One region of the Serratia sp. K1WW1 genome, then DNA from elsewhere that is predicted to be linked to it. Evidence: riboswitches for the same ligand, from Rfam matches in the RefSeq annotation. Region 1 holds a riboswitch; the other holds the start of a gene.
What was found. Region 1 has a riboswitch for magnesium ahead of ACX9GU_RS08250 (magnesium transporter). Riboswitches for the same ligand answer to the same signal wherever they lie in the genome.
Positions count from the first base shown of each region.

Region 2: it holds a riboswitch for magnesium, as region 1 does, so the genes downstream of both, mgtS (protein MgtS) here and ACX9GU_RS08250 (magnesium transporter) in region 1, are expected to answer to the same signal.

Region 1 covers NZ_CM147697.1:1,801,485-1,808,774, forward strand. The annotation lists gene mnmC (bifunctional tRNA (5-methylaminomethyl-2-thiouridine)(34)-methyltransferase MnmC2/FAD-dependent 5-carboxymethylaminomethyl-2-thiouridine(34) oxidoreductase MnmC1) at 1-76, opposite strand, end outside; gene fabB (beta-ketoacyl-ACP synthase I) at 247-1,461, shown strand; M-box (ykoK) riboswitch at 1,750-1,920, shown strand; gene ACX9GU_RS08250 (magnesium transporter) at 1,980-2,990, shown strand; gene ACX9GU_RS08255 (hypothetical protein) at 3,182-3,610, shown strand; gene ACX9GU_RS08260 (copper-binding protein) at 3,681-4,001, shown strand; gene ACX9GU_RS08265 (TolC family protein) at 4,012-5,268, shown strand; gene ACX9GU_RS08270 (efflux RND transporter periplasmic adaptor subunit) at 5,268-6,710, shown strand; gene ACX9GU_RS08275 (efflux RND transporter permease subunit) at 6,707-7,290, shown strand, end outside.
Region 2 covers NZ_CM147697.1:5,702,404-5,709,693, reverse strand. The annotation lists gene ACX9GU_RS25950 (urease accessory protein UreF) at 1-691, shown strand, start outside; gene ACX9GU_RS25955 (urease accessory protein UreE) at 1-6, shown strand, start outside; gene ureG (urease accessory protein UreG) at 708-1,334, shown strand; gene ACX9GU_RS25940 (urease accessory protein UreD) at 1,345-2,295, shown strand; gene yut (urea transporter) at 2,375-3,370, shown strand; partial or broken gene ACX9GU_RS25930 (IS6 family transposase) at 3,412-3,771, shown strand; gene ACX9GU_RS25925 (cation diffusion facilitator family transporter) at 3,813-5,177, opposite strand; gene mgtS (protein MgtS) at 5,494-5,565, opposite strand; M-box (ykoK) riboswitch at 5,853-6,024, opposite strand; gene gorA (glutathione-disulfide reductase) at 6,263-7,290, opposite strand, start outside.

The DNA of each region.
Region 1 (7,290 bases):
CATCAAACTGTTTCGAAACAGGTGTACCTTGTTCATTCCAGCTTAACGCTGCGGTTTGGATGGGGGCATTGCTCACGGTAGGTTGCTCGTAACTCAAGGGATAGAGCGATTTTAACGGGGGTAGCCCCGAGGTGCAAACTGGGTAAAGATAATGCAAAATTATTCTGATCGGACTTGTTCGGCGTACATCTGTACGCTAAAGTGCGTTGCAAAATCCCGAATGTAAATTGTGGAAGAGGTACTTGAATGAAACGTGCAGTGATTACTGGCCTGGGAATCGTCTCCAGCATTGGTAACAACCAGCAGGAGGTCCTGGCAAGTCTGCAGGAAGGCCGCTCTGGGATCACCTTCTCTCAGGAGCTGAAAGATTCCGGCATGCGTAGTCACGTATGGGGTGATGTTAAACTCGACACTACCGGTCTGATTGACCGTAAAGTGATGCGCTTTATGAGCGACGCGTCGGTTTACGCCTATCTCTCCATGGAACAAGCGATTCAAGATTCCGGCCTGGCAGCCGATCAGGTTTCCAACGATCGCACCGGTCTGGTGGTCGGTTCCGGTGGTGGTTCTCCACGTAACCAGGTTGCGGGTTCTGACGGTATGCGCGCCAAAGGCCTGCGTGGCGTTGGCCCATACATGGTGACCAAGGCGATGGCATCAGGCGTTTCTGCCTGCCTGGCTACCCCATTCAAAATTCGCGGCGTGAACTACTCCATCAGTTCTGCCTGCGCAACTTCAGCACACTGTATCGGCCACGCCGTTGAGCTGATCCAACTGGGTAAACAAGACGTCGTCTTTGCTGGCGGTGGTGAAGAGCTGTGCTGGGAAATGGCCTGCGAGTTCGACGCCATGGGCGCGCTGTCTACCAGCTATAACGACACGCCAGAAAAAGCTTCTCGTACCTATGACGCAGCGCGTGACGGTTTCGTTATTGCAGGCGGCGGCGGCATGGTAGTGGTTGAGGAGTTGGAGCACGCTCTGGCTCGCGGCGCACATATCTATGCGGAAATCATCGGTTACGGTGCGACTTCAGACGGTGCCGACATGGTGGCTCCATCGGGTGAAGGCGCGGTGCGTTGCATGAAGATGGCAATGCAGGGCGTAGACACACCAATCGATTACATGAACGTACACGGCACCTCCACGCCGGTCGGCGATGTGAAAGAACTGGGCGCGATCCGTGAAGTCTTTGGCGATAACACGCCGGCCATCTCTTCAACCAAAGCCATGACCGGCCACTCACTGGGTGCGGCGGGCGTGCAGGAAGCGATTTATAGCCTGCTGATGGTCGAGCACGGTTTCATTGCGCCAAGCATCAACATCGATAATCTCGATGAGAAGGCGGCAGGGATGAACATCGTGACCGAGCCAACCAAGCGTGAGCTGACCACGGTCATGTCCAACAGCTTCGGTTTCGGCGGCACCAACGCCACGCTGGTAATGCGTAAACTGCAGAAGTAAGCCTGGGGCGTTCTATTATCAATCGGGCACCGTAATAGGTGCCCGATTTTTTTTGCTTTTTTAAAGCGATACCTACATCAGCACGAATTAAGATTTCGCAGATCAAAAAAACTGACGGCAGATAACTTAAACGGCGGGCGTTTTTCGTTTAATTTAGCCTTCACCGGGAAGGATAATAAAGTAATCAGGTTAGTTTTTGGCCCGAAAAATAAATAACACCTCAACAAAATTACCATTTTTCCTATACGAATAACCAAACCAGTCATAATGCCCACGCTTTATCTAGCTTTACGATCTCGTTATGGCGAGGCTCCTATACGAACACAAGTTACCGCTCTAATGGCATCGAGAGAGGCCACCAAGGGTAAAACAAGCATTAGCCGAATCAAGGCATTGCTAAGGTAACTTCCCCCTGGGGATACGTTGTATAGTGCTAAACCCAAGACGTGGGGATCGGCTTTCGCTGTCCTGTCTTGTCGCCTCTATGAGACTCCATCTTTCAATCGGGAGTATCTAGAATGTCACATGTTGTATTGCAAGACCTTTACCAAAACGCCAACTTTGAAGACGACGCCATCGCGCGTTATATGAACAAGAAAGTCTCTGTTCTACATCAAGATCTTTACGTTGGCGAAGCCAGGAAAATATTCGTTAACCAACTTTCCAACGACGATATTCCCGCACAAATCTTTATTGAAGATGGCACCAAACTGGTGGGGGTTCTTTCTGTTAAACGTTTATTGCAGGAAGAACATAATGGCGAGCGTATCAAGGATATGATGGAGACCACCTTCTTCCATGTAAAACCCACGGACGAACGCGAACATATCGCCAAACTGGTGGACAATAATAATTTAGATATTGTGGCGGTGGTCGATAATGGCCGTTTGGTCGGCTGCTTAACCGAGCGGGAAATCGCGCAGATTATCGAGGATGAAAACACCGAGGATGCCCATATGCAAGGGGCAAGCCTACCGCTGGATAAGCCTTACCTTGAAATGAGCTCCTTCGAGCTGTGGAAAAAACGTAGCGTGTGGCTGCTGCTGCTGTTCGTCGCCGAGGCTTATACCAGCACGGTTATTCAGCATTTTGAAGAGTCATTGGAAGCGGCGATTGCCCTGGCCTTCTTTATCCCGCTATTGGTGGGTACAGGTGGTAACAGCGGCACGCAAATCACCTCTACCATTGTGCGGGCCATGGCCTTGGGGGAGGTCCGCATGCGCGATTTGGGGCGCGTGCTGAGCAAGGAAATGACTACTTCGATCATGATCGCGTTAACGCTGGCCTGTGCTGGTGCATTCCGTGGTTGGATGATGGGTATCGGCTATGAGATTACGCTCATTGTGAGCTTGACCCTGGTTTGTATTACGCTGTGGGCCGCGATTGTCTCTTCCGTGATCCCAATGGCTCTGAAACGCTTCGGTGTGGATCCTGCCGTAGTCTCCGCCCCGTTTATCACCACGCTGATAGACGGCACCGGCTTGATCATCTACTTCAAAATAGCCCAGTGGACCTTGGGGCTGAATTAATAATGCAAACCGGCGAAAGCCGGTTTTTGCTATGATTAACGGGATTTTTAAGCTGTGTAGTTGACTGAAATCAAAGCATTTTCAGTTTATAGGATCGTTCCGAGGCGGCTTTGTCAGCGGGTGTAAATTCCGTTCCTGTGACGGTTTTCTGCCGATATACTCAGCACAGTTTCTTACTCTGGAATTTTTGCATGTCGGCTTTGGCGTCCATCTCAATATCTATGCATCGGTTGCGCTTCGCCAAGAAGCGGGCTGCAGCATGGCTATTGGCCGTCTGCTGGCTACTGCTCAACAGCCAACTGGCGATCGCCAGCCATCACTGCAACCTGCAACTCACCACCGTTGCGCCAGCCGCGCAGCATACGATGCATATGCAGGCCGCCGATCCGCTAACCAATGAGATGATGCAGGCCGAAGGGCCGCTGTGTGAAAAGCACTGCGTTCCAGATACGGCACAGCAAGACCACGGTAATCTTGCCCTGGCGGCAGTAATACCTGCCAGCAGTGAGCTGTTGGTTGCCGATCCTCAGCCCCAGGCACAGTTTTCCCGCCTCGATTGGCAAACCCCTCCGATAGCAGGCCCGCCGGCAGAGATCGTCTTCTGCCGCTTCCGTGAATAGCCAAACCAACCGCTTTGCCGTCCAGCACGGTGACCTGAGTTGTTTTTGTCTATTCTATGGAGCTATCGTTATGCGTAATCTGATCACTGCCGTTTTCATCTCTCTGATGTTCTCTTCATTCGTCTCCGCTGCGGAGATGCAACATCACCAACATGCCAGCCAAGACACCGCCGTCTATCACTCTAAAGGGACCGTTAAGGCCTGGGGTGAGCAGAAAGTGTCGCTCGCCCACCCAGCCATCCCTGCCTTGAACTGGCCGCCGATGACCATGAATTTCCTTCAGCCCCAGCCGCCATTGCCTGCCTTGGCTGCCGGGGCTGCGGTGGAGTTCAGCTTCCGTCAGGTTGACGGCGGCTATCAGCTGACCGCCATCCGCGCCAGCCAAGACTAACGGGGGCACCATGTCCAGACTACTTTCTCACCCATTGCGGGTGGGCTGGCTGCTGCTCGCCTGTTGGACGGCGAGTGCGCAGGCAACCGGCCTGACGTTGGAGCAATCGCTGGCGGCGGCGGAGCGCTATTCCGCCGAGCTTTCGGCCAACCAGCATCAGGTGAATGCGTTGCAAAACATGGCGGATTCGGCGATGGAGCTGCCCGATCCCAAGCTGAAATTCGGCATTGAAAACGTGCCGGTGCAAGGCGGTAGCGCCCGGCGCTTGACCCGTGACGGGATGACCATGGAGCGGGTTGGCATCATGCAGGACTATGTCAGCAGCACCAAACGCCAACGTAAGGCGGACACCCTGCGTGCCGAGGCCAATAAAACCGAAGCCAACAGTGCGACAATCCGCGCCCGTTTGCAGCAGCAGACGGCACAGGCCTGGTTGGAACTGGCGCTGAGCCAGCAGACGCTGAAAGATGCTACGGCTTTGCTCAAAGAAAGTGAAAAGCAAATCGCCGCCCAACATGCCGGAGTGGCCAGTGGCAGTTCGCCCGCCGCTAACGTCATCGATGCTCGCTTGACGTTGTTGGCGATGCAGGACCGACTCAGCGAGGCGCAGCGTGACGTCACCATCGCCCAGGCGCGCTTGACCCAGTTGACCGGGCAACAGGTGGAGGGGATCGGTGGTCCATTGCCACGCTTCGAGCGTCTGCCCGCCGAGAGCAACCTGTTGCGACAAGCGATAAAACAGCACCCTGAAGTGGTGCAGGCCAGCCGTGAGGCCGATGTGGCCAAGGCGCGATCGGCGCAGTCCGAGGTGGCCGCCATTCCGGACGTGGGCATAGAGGTGTCGTATGGCAAACGGGCCGATGGCTATGAGGATATGGCGGGCGTGATGTTTACCGTCGATCTGCCGCTGTTCCGCTCCCAGCGGCAGGATAAGGACTATGCCGCCGACGTTTCCCGCTCGATGGAGGCCAACGATCAGTTGACGTTATTGATCCGCGATCATCAGGCCCAGTTAGATACCCTGCTGGCGCAGTATCAGGCCGCGCAGGCGCAATGGCAGCGTCAACAGCAGCAAGCGATCCCGCTGCAACAACAGCGCGTGGCACTGCAACTGGCGCAATACCGCAGTGGCAAAAGCGATCTCTCCTCGGTGTTGGAAGCGCGCCGGGCCTTGCTCGATAGCCGTCTGAGCGCCGGTAAGGCCGCGCGTGAATTGGCGCAGCTATGGGCCGCCATCCGTTATCTCACCGTGCAGGAGGCAATGTAATGAAAATGCGTTTTAGCCTGACGCTGTTAGCCGCCTTATTGGGCGGCGCTATGGGCGGTTACTGGTTTGCCGGGGAAAGAACTGCGGCGCAACCTGCTAGCGGCGGTGCCGAACGGCAGGTGCTGTATTGGTACGATCCGATGGTGCCAGGCCAGCGTTTTGATAAGCCGGGCAAATCGCCGTTTATGGATATGGAACTGGTGCCACGCTATGCCGATGAGCAGCAGGATGACGGTGGTGTCACCATCAGTGCCCGCCAGCAGCAGAATCTGGGCGTGCGTACCACGGCTGCACAACTGCGTGAACTGAATTTGCAGCTTGATGCCTATGGCAGCGTTGCCACCGATGAACGTGGCGTGCAGGTTATTGCCGCCCGGGCCAATGGGCTGATAGACAAACTCTATGTGCGTGCCAGCCAGCAGCAGGTAAAGAAAGGGCAAGCGCTGGCACAACTGTGGATCCCGGACTGGAGTGCTGCACAGCAGGAATACCTGGCGATCCGCAAACTGGGCGATAGCGCACTGACCTCTGCCGCCCGCCAGCGTCTGGCATTGCAGTTTATGCCTGAAGCCATCATTCGCCAGGTTGAACGCAGTGGCCAACCCCAGACCCGCATTACCATTACCGCCCCGGAGAGTGGATTTATCAACAAGCTGGACGCACGGGAAGGGATGCAGGTCACCGCGACGCAGGGCCTGTTTGAGTTGGCCAGTCTCGATCCTGTGTGGATGGTGATTGATTACCCGCAGGCGCAGGCCGGGCTGTTGCAGGTTGGCGATGCGGTGGCAGCCAGCTCCGCCAGTTGGCCGGGTGAACGTTTTACTGGCGAGGTTAGCGAGCTGCTGCCTAATGTCGATCCGCTTACCCGCACCTTTAAAGCGCGTATCGTGCTGAAAAATCCCCAACAGCGCCTGAAGCCGGGCATGTATTTGCAGGTGCAACTGGCTCAAAACGCTGGGGCCAAGCCGGTGCTGGCTATCCCGCAGGAAGCGCTGATCGGCAGTGGCGATCACAACCGGGTGCTGGTGGCGGAAGGGAACGGCCACTTTGCTCCGGTTGACGTGGTCGCCGGCCTGGCACAGGACGGCTGGGTAGAAATCAAACAGGGTCTGCAAGCAGGGCAGCAGGTGGTGACTTCAGGCCAGTTCCTGATTGATTCCGAAGCCAGCATGCGCAGCGCCTTGCCACAGATGACCGCGCAGGAGGGGGTAAAACAGTATCAGACGCTGGGCGTAGTCGAGGCGGTGGATAATGATACCGTCACGCTGTCGCACGATCCGGTCGCAGAGTTGCAGTGGCCCGCGATGACCATGGATTTCACCTTGCCAGCGGGTGGCTTACCCGCTGGGATTGGCATCGGCAGCAAGGTGATGTTCCACTTTAGCGTGGATGAAAACGGCTCGCACATCAGCCAGATCATGCTGCAAGGAGGCCAACAATGATCGCCTCCGTGATCCGCTGGTCGATACGCAATCGCCTGTTGGTATTGCTGGCTTCGATATTGCTGGCCGGGTGGGGCGTATGGGCGTTGCAGAAGGCACCGCTGGATGCGCTGCCCGACCTCTCTGACGTGCAGGTGATCGTCCGGGCGACCTACCCGGGCAAGGCGCCGCAGGTGATTGAAGATCAGGTGACCTACCCGTTGACCACCACCATGCTGACGGTGCCGGGAGCCAGCACGGTGCGGGGCTTCTCGATGTTCGGCGATGCCTACGTCTACATTCTGTTTGAAGACGGTACCGATCCTTACTGGGCGCGTTCGCGGGTGTTGGAGTCACTCAGCCAGGTGCAGTCCTCTCTGCCCCCGCAGGTCAAAGTGGCGCTGGGCCCGGATGCAACCGGCGTTGGTTGGGTTTATGAGTATGCGCTGGTCGATCGTACTGGTAAACACAGCCTGGCGGATCTGCGCGCTTTGCAGGACTGGACGCTCAAGTTCGAGCTGAAAACCGTGCCTAACGTCGCGGAGGTGGCCAGCGTTGGCGGCATGGTGCGGCAATATCAGGTGATATTAAATCCGCAAAG
Region 2 (7,290 bases), 2.1 Mb from region 1:
CGCTGAAGGGCTGGCCCGGCTATCCCGAGTGCTGCAATTTGGTGATTCGATGCTACCCGTGGGGGCGTTCTCGTTTTCCTGCGGGGTTGAATCGGCGATCCAGGTCGGCCTGGTCAAGGATGTGGAGACACTGAAGCAGTTTGTCAAAACGTCGCAAAACCAGGCTGCCCATTGCGATGCTATCGGGCTGGCGCATGCGCTCCGCGCCTTACAGCAAGGTCGCCATGACGATATTTTGGCGGTCGATCGGGAGGTCATCAATCGCAAACTCAACGAAGAGTCGCGCGTTATGACAACCCGGATGGGTAAAAAGTTGGCGGAGATGACCTCGCACGTTTTTGAATCGCCGATCCTGGCCTGGTGGCTGGGGAAGATCAAGGCAGGGGAAACGTCAGGAACGCTACCTGTCTCTCAGGCTCTGGTCATGGGGTTACAAGGGATCAGCGTCGAAGAGGCTATCGTGATGCATCAGTATGGCGTCGGCATGACCATTCTGAGTGCAGCGCAAAGATTGATGAGGATAACCCATCTCGACAGTCAGCGTATTCTGTTCGATGTGAATAGCGACATACCGCACTTTTGCCAATTGGCGGCTAATGCCAGTATCAGTGATATGGCTTCCTATACGCCTCTCATTGATATTCTGGCCGCCGTTCATGTTGATGCACACGTGCGCTTATTTATGAATTAATAGAAAGGGATCTGAGATGAAAAAAATAACTCGAATCGGCATCGGTGGTCCTGTGGGCTCAGGGAAAACGGCCATTATCGAAGTGATTACGCCAATACTGATCAATCGCGGGTTTAAGCCATTGATCATTACCAATGACGTGGTGACCACGGAGGATGCCAAGCAGGTTAAGCGCACATTGAAAGGGATCCTGGATGAAGACAAGATCCTGGGAGTCGAAACCGGGGCCTGTCCGCATACGGCGGTGAGGGAGGATCCTAGTATGAATATCGCTGCGGTTGAAGAAATGGAGGAGAAATACCCAGATAGCGATTTGATCATGATAGAGAGCGGCGGCGACAACTTAACACTTACTTTCAGCCCGGCACTGGCGGATTTTTATATCTATGTCATCGACGTGGCGGAAGGGGAAAAAATCCCACGTAAAAACGGGCCTGGTTTGGTGCAGGCGGACATTTTGGTGATCAACAAAATCGACCTGGCTCCGTATGTGGGTGCCAGCCTGGCGGTTATGGAACACGATACGCAAATTGTCCGCAGCGGTCGGCCGTACATTTTGACCAACTGCAAGACCGGTGAAGGGATTGAGGCACTAGTGGATATGATCGAGAAAGATTTCTTGTTCACGCATTCCAAACAATAAGGAAGCCAGGATGCAGACAGATGAGAGATCACCCGCCGCGTTGACGGCGCTGTCGCTTGGGGCGCATTCGCCCGAACTGGCGCAGTATCAACAGGAACCACCGCAGATGGCTAGCGCCGCCGTCGGCAAAAACGGCTATTTGCGGCTGAGGTTTATTCACAAGGGCGACAAGAGCGTGCTGTATGAAATGGAGCGCAAAGTACCATTGCTGGTGCAAAAAGCGCTTTATTGGGATGAGGAAATGCCGTTCCTGCCCTGTGTACCAATCATTTCTACCTCGGGATGCATTCTGCAAGGGGATCGGCTTTCGATGGTGGTTGAGGTGGATGAGGGGGCCTGTGCCCACATCACGACCCAATCGGCCACTAAGATCCATTCCATGGATAACAACTATGCGGCACAGACCCAGTTTATCCGTGTCGGGGAAGGAGCTTACCTGGAGTTTATGCCCGACCAGGTGATCCCCCACAGAAATTCGCGCTTTATCAATGAAACGGTGATCGAGTGCGCCCGCAATGCGACGGTGATCTACGCCGAGATCTTGATGTCTGGGCGCAAGTACCATCATCATGACGAGCGTTTTGGTTTTGATGTCTATTCGTCCAAAATTACGATGAAAAACCCTGCCGGTGACACGCTGTTTACCGAAAAGCTGGTTCTGGAACCCCAAGCGTATCCGTTGGATGTCGTTGGCGTGATGGGGGCATTTGATACCTATGGTAATGTCGTCGTCATTACGGACAAAGCGTTTCAGGATGAAATCTTAAAGCAGTCCCCCTCGTTTTACAGCCCCGAGCTTTGCCATGGCGTCAGCCGTCTTCCCAATGAACTCGGGCTGATTTTCAAGGTGCTTTCCTGTGACAGCCCCCGGGTCAAACAAGCTATCCGCGAATTCTGGCAAGTAGTACGCCAGGTGACGACCGGATATTCACTTCCCGCACCCTTTCTTTGGAAAACATAAAGCTCGGTTTGTATCTGGCCCCGTTAGGGGGACAGCCCAGGTTTCCGGTGTCCGGCAAACGTTATCAGGAGTTTACCTCATGAATGCTCCCGCAGAGATTTCGTCCCAATGGCAACGCTTGGCCCAATCACATGCCGTGATCGGTTTTATCGATGTGACATTGCGCGGCTGCGCTCAGGTCATGTTTCAGAATAACCCACTGACCGGCCTGATTTTCTTTATCGCCATTTTTGTGGCGGCCTATGGAGAAGGTATCCCGATGGCCGCCTATGGTTGTCTACTTGGCACTGTGGTCGCGACCTTGACGGGGTTGGGGCTACCCGATCGTTCATCCTGGCGGGCGGGGCTTTATGGTTATAACGGTTGCCTGGTCGGCGTTGCGCTGCCGACCTTTCTGGTCATGACGCCGCTGGTATGGGTCTGTATCGTTGTTGGCAGCGTGGTGTCGGTTATCGCTACCGCCTGCCTTGCTGACCTGCTGAAAACCTGGAAAATTGCCGCCTTGACGGCGCCTTTTGTGCTGACAACCTGGGTCATCTTGCTGAGCAGCTATATGTTTGCCGGATTGCATAGCGCAGGTTTACCGGCACCGAAGCTACCAACTGCTGAGAGCGTGGTAGCAATGCAATCTTTGTTGAACGCTTCCGTTTACAAGACGCTGTTCCACGGTATTTCGCAGATTTATCTATTCAGCAGCGTCATCGCGGGGGTTTTATTTGTCATCGGTTTAGCCGTCAGTTCGCTGTGGGCCGCCGTATTTGCCGTGGTGGGGTCACTCCTGGCGCTGCTGACCGCACTGGCCTTGGGCGCTAATGATGCCAGCATCGCCAGTGGCCTGTATTCCTTCAGTGCCGTATTAACGGCGATTGCCTTAGGTTCAACCTTTAATAAACCGAGTTGGCGGGTGCTGGCCTACACCCTTATTGGCATCATCTTTACGGTTTTTGTCCAAGGCGCGATGAATACGCTGATGTCCCCGCTGGGGATCCCGACCTTAACGATGCCGTTTGTGCTGGCATCCTGGTTATTTTTAGTCCCCAATCAGGATGTTATGCCGCCACATCGTCAGGCATGAGAAACTATTGGGCTCTGTCGCATTAAGGCGTCGCCAGTTAACTGGAAGAGATGATGGCAGAGCGCGGTATTATCGTTGACCATTCAACGCAGTGTCGTTGGGTTATCCGCCTGGCGCCGCTGCTGGATAAGGCTTCTCGCCGACACAAGCGCACTGCAGGTCGGCAGGGGCGAATGGATGAAAGCTACATCAAAATCAAAGGCCAATGGAAGTATCTGTATCGGGCTGTCGATACAGCAGTTCAAACTATCGACTTTTTGCTGACTGCCAAATGGGACGCTGCAGCCGCATTGCGCTTCTTTCGCAAGGCTATTGGTCATCACGGTGAACCTGAGGTGGTCACTATCGATAAAAGTGGTACTGACTTTTTCCAACTTCATGTCACTAATGCAACAGAGCCATTTATAGACCTTCACCTTATCCTTCATTCCGCAGTGAGGGCTCACAGCGGTTCAACATGCCCAACCACCCGCGATACCATCGGGAATTGCATTCTCAATTGCCGTTCAATATGGTCCACCGCATCGTGCACCGCAGAAATCGACAAGGCAGGAAGGGCCCGACAGTGAAAATTCACAATCACGCCCTGCGGCGTTTCTCGCGCCCGGATATCATGGATGTCTTGCACCAATCCGCTGTTTTGCGCCGAAAGCGTCAATGCTTGTTCAATCTTCGCCAGTTCGCCGTGTTCCACATCCTGGCTAGTTAGCCAATCCAGCATCTGTGGCTCCAGGTGGGTTTCGATCTCCGTATTTTCGCCCAACGTCCGGCGTAGAGCCTCCTCCACCTCGCTGGCAATATCATGCGCCTGCTCTACGCTGGCATTGGCCGGAACCAACAGATCCATACCGATCGCCACACGGTCTGCCAATTGTTGTAGCGAAAGGCTCTGCACCACGGCCCCATGGTTGGCGGCCAGCATGCGAATACGGGTTGCCAGATCTTCATCACTTCTGGCTTGAGGGATGGCAATCACCCGTACTTCCGAGTTGGTGTATTGCTGCGCAAGTTTGGCGGTAACGTTCTGCTTCAATTCCTTGATCCGCTCAAGCGGTAGCGTCCGGCATACCCCAACGCTCACCTCGATAAACAGCGTGGCTCCGCCACTGCGCAGTCGAATGTTTTCTGTAGACAGCACCGCGGGGAAATCGTTAAGCAGGGCCGCGATATCTTCCCGCGTGCCTGCAGGTGCAGTGTCAATCAGGGAATCAAAAGAGCGTTTCCCCAGCTTCAATGCGGCGGTCAGGATAAAGCAGGCGACGATCAGTGCTGCCAGCGCATCCGCACGGGCAAAACCAAATAGCACAAAAACCATGCCCAACAGCACCACGCCAGAAGACAACATATCGGAGAAGAAATGCAGAGCATCGGCTTCCAGAGCCGCGCTGTTGGTGGCCTTGGCCACGCGGTTCAAGGCCCGGACACGGAAGAAATCAACCACAATGGACACCAGCAGTACCGCAATCACTACCGGTGCAGCCACAATCTGGTTTGCCTCACCTATCAGGCTGCTTACTGCTTCAAAGATGATCCAACCCCCGGCCGCCAACAGGAGGAGTACCTCAAACAGTGCGGCCAGATTCTCAACCTTGCCATGACCGAAATGATGGTCATCATCAGCAGGTTTATCGCTGACGCTCACCGCCCACCAGGTGATGCTGGTGGCGATAAAATCGGTAAATGAATGAATGCCTTCGGATATCAGGCCAATACTGCCGGTAAATATACCTGCGATAAATTTACCTAACGCCAACAATCCGCTGATAATCATCGAGTTTCTGGCGACGGCCTGTTTTTGATTTTGCATAGCACAGCTCATAGTTGAATTAAAAAAATCAGCGTTTGGTTTTTACGGAACATTGCCAGACAAAAGCGACGAGCAGTAAGCTTGCGGTAGCTGTCAGCAATAGACAGGAAAGAAATGCAGTTTGACCGGTGGAATACAAATAAATCTCATTAATACCTACCGAGATCATAAAAATAGCGTACAGCAACCCAAGAATAAAAATCATCATCATTATCACGCGCGGTAAATACCGTCCGTTTATTGCGGTTATTCATCCTCCCCGCAATGATTGATGAGGCTACGGGGAGGATGATGCTAGGCGGATCCTTTTCGTTCATTAGTCATCCCATTTGGTGCTCAGATAGGCTGCAATCAGCCCCAATGAGCTGATGAAAAACAAAAATCCCATAAAAAACATCATATTTCCCATAATCTTATCCTCGGTTAACTGTAATCGATAACGACCTCTGTGGTTAAAAGTAAGTGTGCAACGTAGTCTCCTGGCTTCATTCACCGTCATGGTGCCAGTGGCGGTGAAAAAGTCAGCGTTCAAAGAGTTAGCAATGCCTGAACCGCCTGTGTTGCTGGCGCGGTAGCGGTCATCGCTGAGGAGTCTGGAAGTGATTGACCCTATTGCTGTTTAAACTTCAGCAGTGCATCGCATAGGGGAGTAAACCAAAGAGGGGGAGTGCAGAAAGCCTATCTCCGCGTCCAGGTTTTAGCACTATACAACGTATCTGAAAAATTTCAGAAGTTACCTTGGGCTGAACCTTAATCCGATAAAGCCTGTCTTAACCTTGGGCATCTCTCGATGTCGTCAGATCAGTAACCTGTGTTTGTATAGGAGCCTCGCCAAACGAGATACTGCATATAACTACGCGGTGATTATAGGCGTGCTGGGAGCGATAGTGCTCGAAAATCGGCAACTCGTTGAGGTGATATTTAAGAAGTTATATTTAAACGAACGATGTATCTTAATGAACGTTAATTTTGAAGTGATATAAACACTATGGCGGGGATATTCAATTGCCTTAATCAGCATTTATAAGCTGAATAAAAGCAAAAACCGACCTTTTACAGTCGGTTTTCCAGTAAGGAATGCACTATTACCGCATGGTCACAAACTCTTCCGCGGCGGTTGGGTGGATAGCCACGGTGTTGTCGAAGTCTTTCTTGGTCGCGCCCATTTTGATCGCTACGGCGAAGCCCTGCAGGATTTCATCCATACCGAAGCCGATACCGTGCAGGCCAACGATCTTCTCTTCTTCACCCACACACACCAGCTTCATGCGGCACGGCTGGCGATGCTGAGTCACGGCGCTGTACATGGCGGTGAAGGACGATTTATAGACCTTCACTTTGTCCTCACCAAACTGCTCTTTCGCCTGTGGTTCGGTCAGGCCAATGGTGCCGATTGGCGGGTGGCTGAACACCACGGTGGCGATATTGCTGTAATCCAGATGTTCGTCCGGCTTGTTGTTGAACAGGCGCTCGGACAGGCGACGGCCAGCGGCGACGGCAACCGGGGTCAGCTCAACTGCACCGGTGTTGTCACCTACCGCGTAGATGCCCTTCACGTTGGTGTTCTGGAATTTGTCGACCTCGATGTAACCTTTCGCATTGGTTTTCACGCCGGTGACCGCCAGGTTCAGATTGTCGGTCGCTGGCTCGCGGCCGATGGCCCAGACCAGGCTGTCCACGGTGAACTCTTTACCGTTTTCCAACGCCAGCGTCAGGCTGCCGTCGGCGTTTTTGACGATGGATTTTGGAATGGATTCGGTGTGCAGGGTTGGCCCTTCGGTGTTCATCACCTCAACCAGGGTTTCTACAATCATCGGATCGAAGGTACGCAGCGGGGCGTGTTTACGCACGAACAGGTGCGTTTCCGCTCCCAGCGCGTTCATTACACCGGCAATCTCTACCGCGATGTAGCCAGCGCCCACCACTGCCACGCGTTTTGGCATGGCATCCAGCTCGAAGAAGCCGTCGGAGTCGATGCCGTATTCGGCCCCAGGGATTGAAGGGTGGCTTGGGCGGCCACCGGTCGCAATCAGAATATGGTCGGCAGTGATTTTCTCGCCGTTGACTTCCACAGTATGCGCGTCAATAAAGCGGGCAAAACCTTTGATCACGT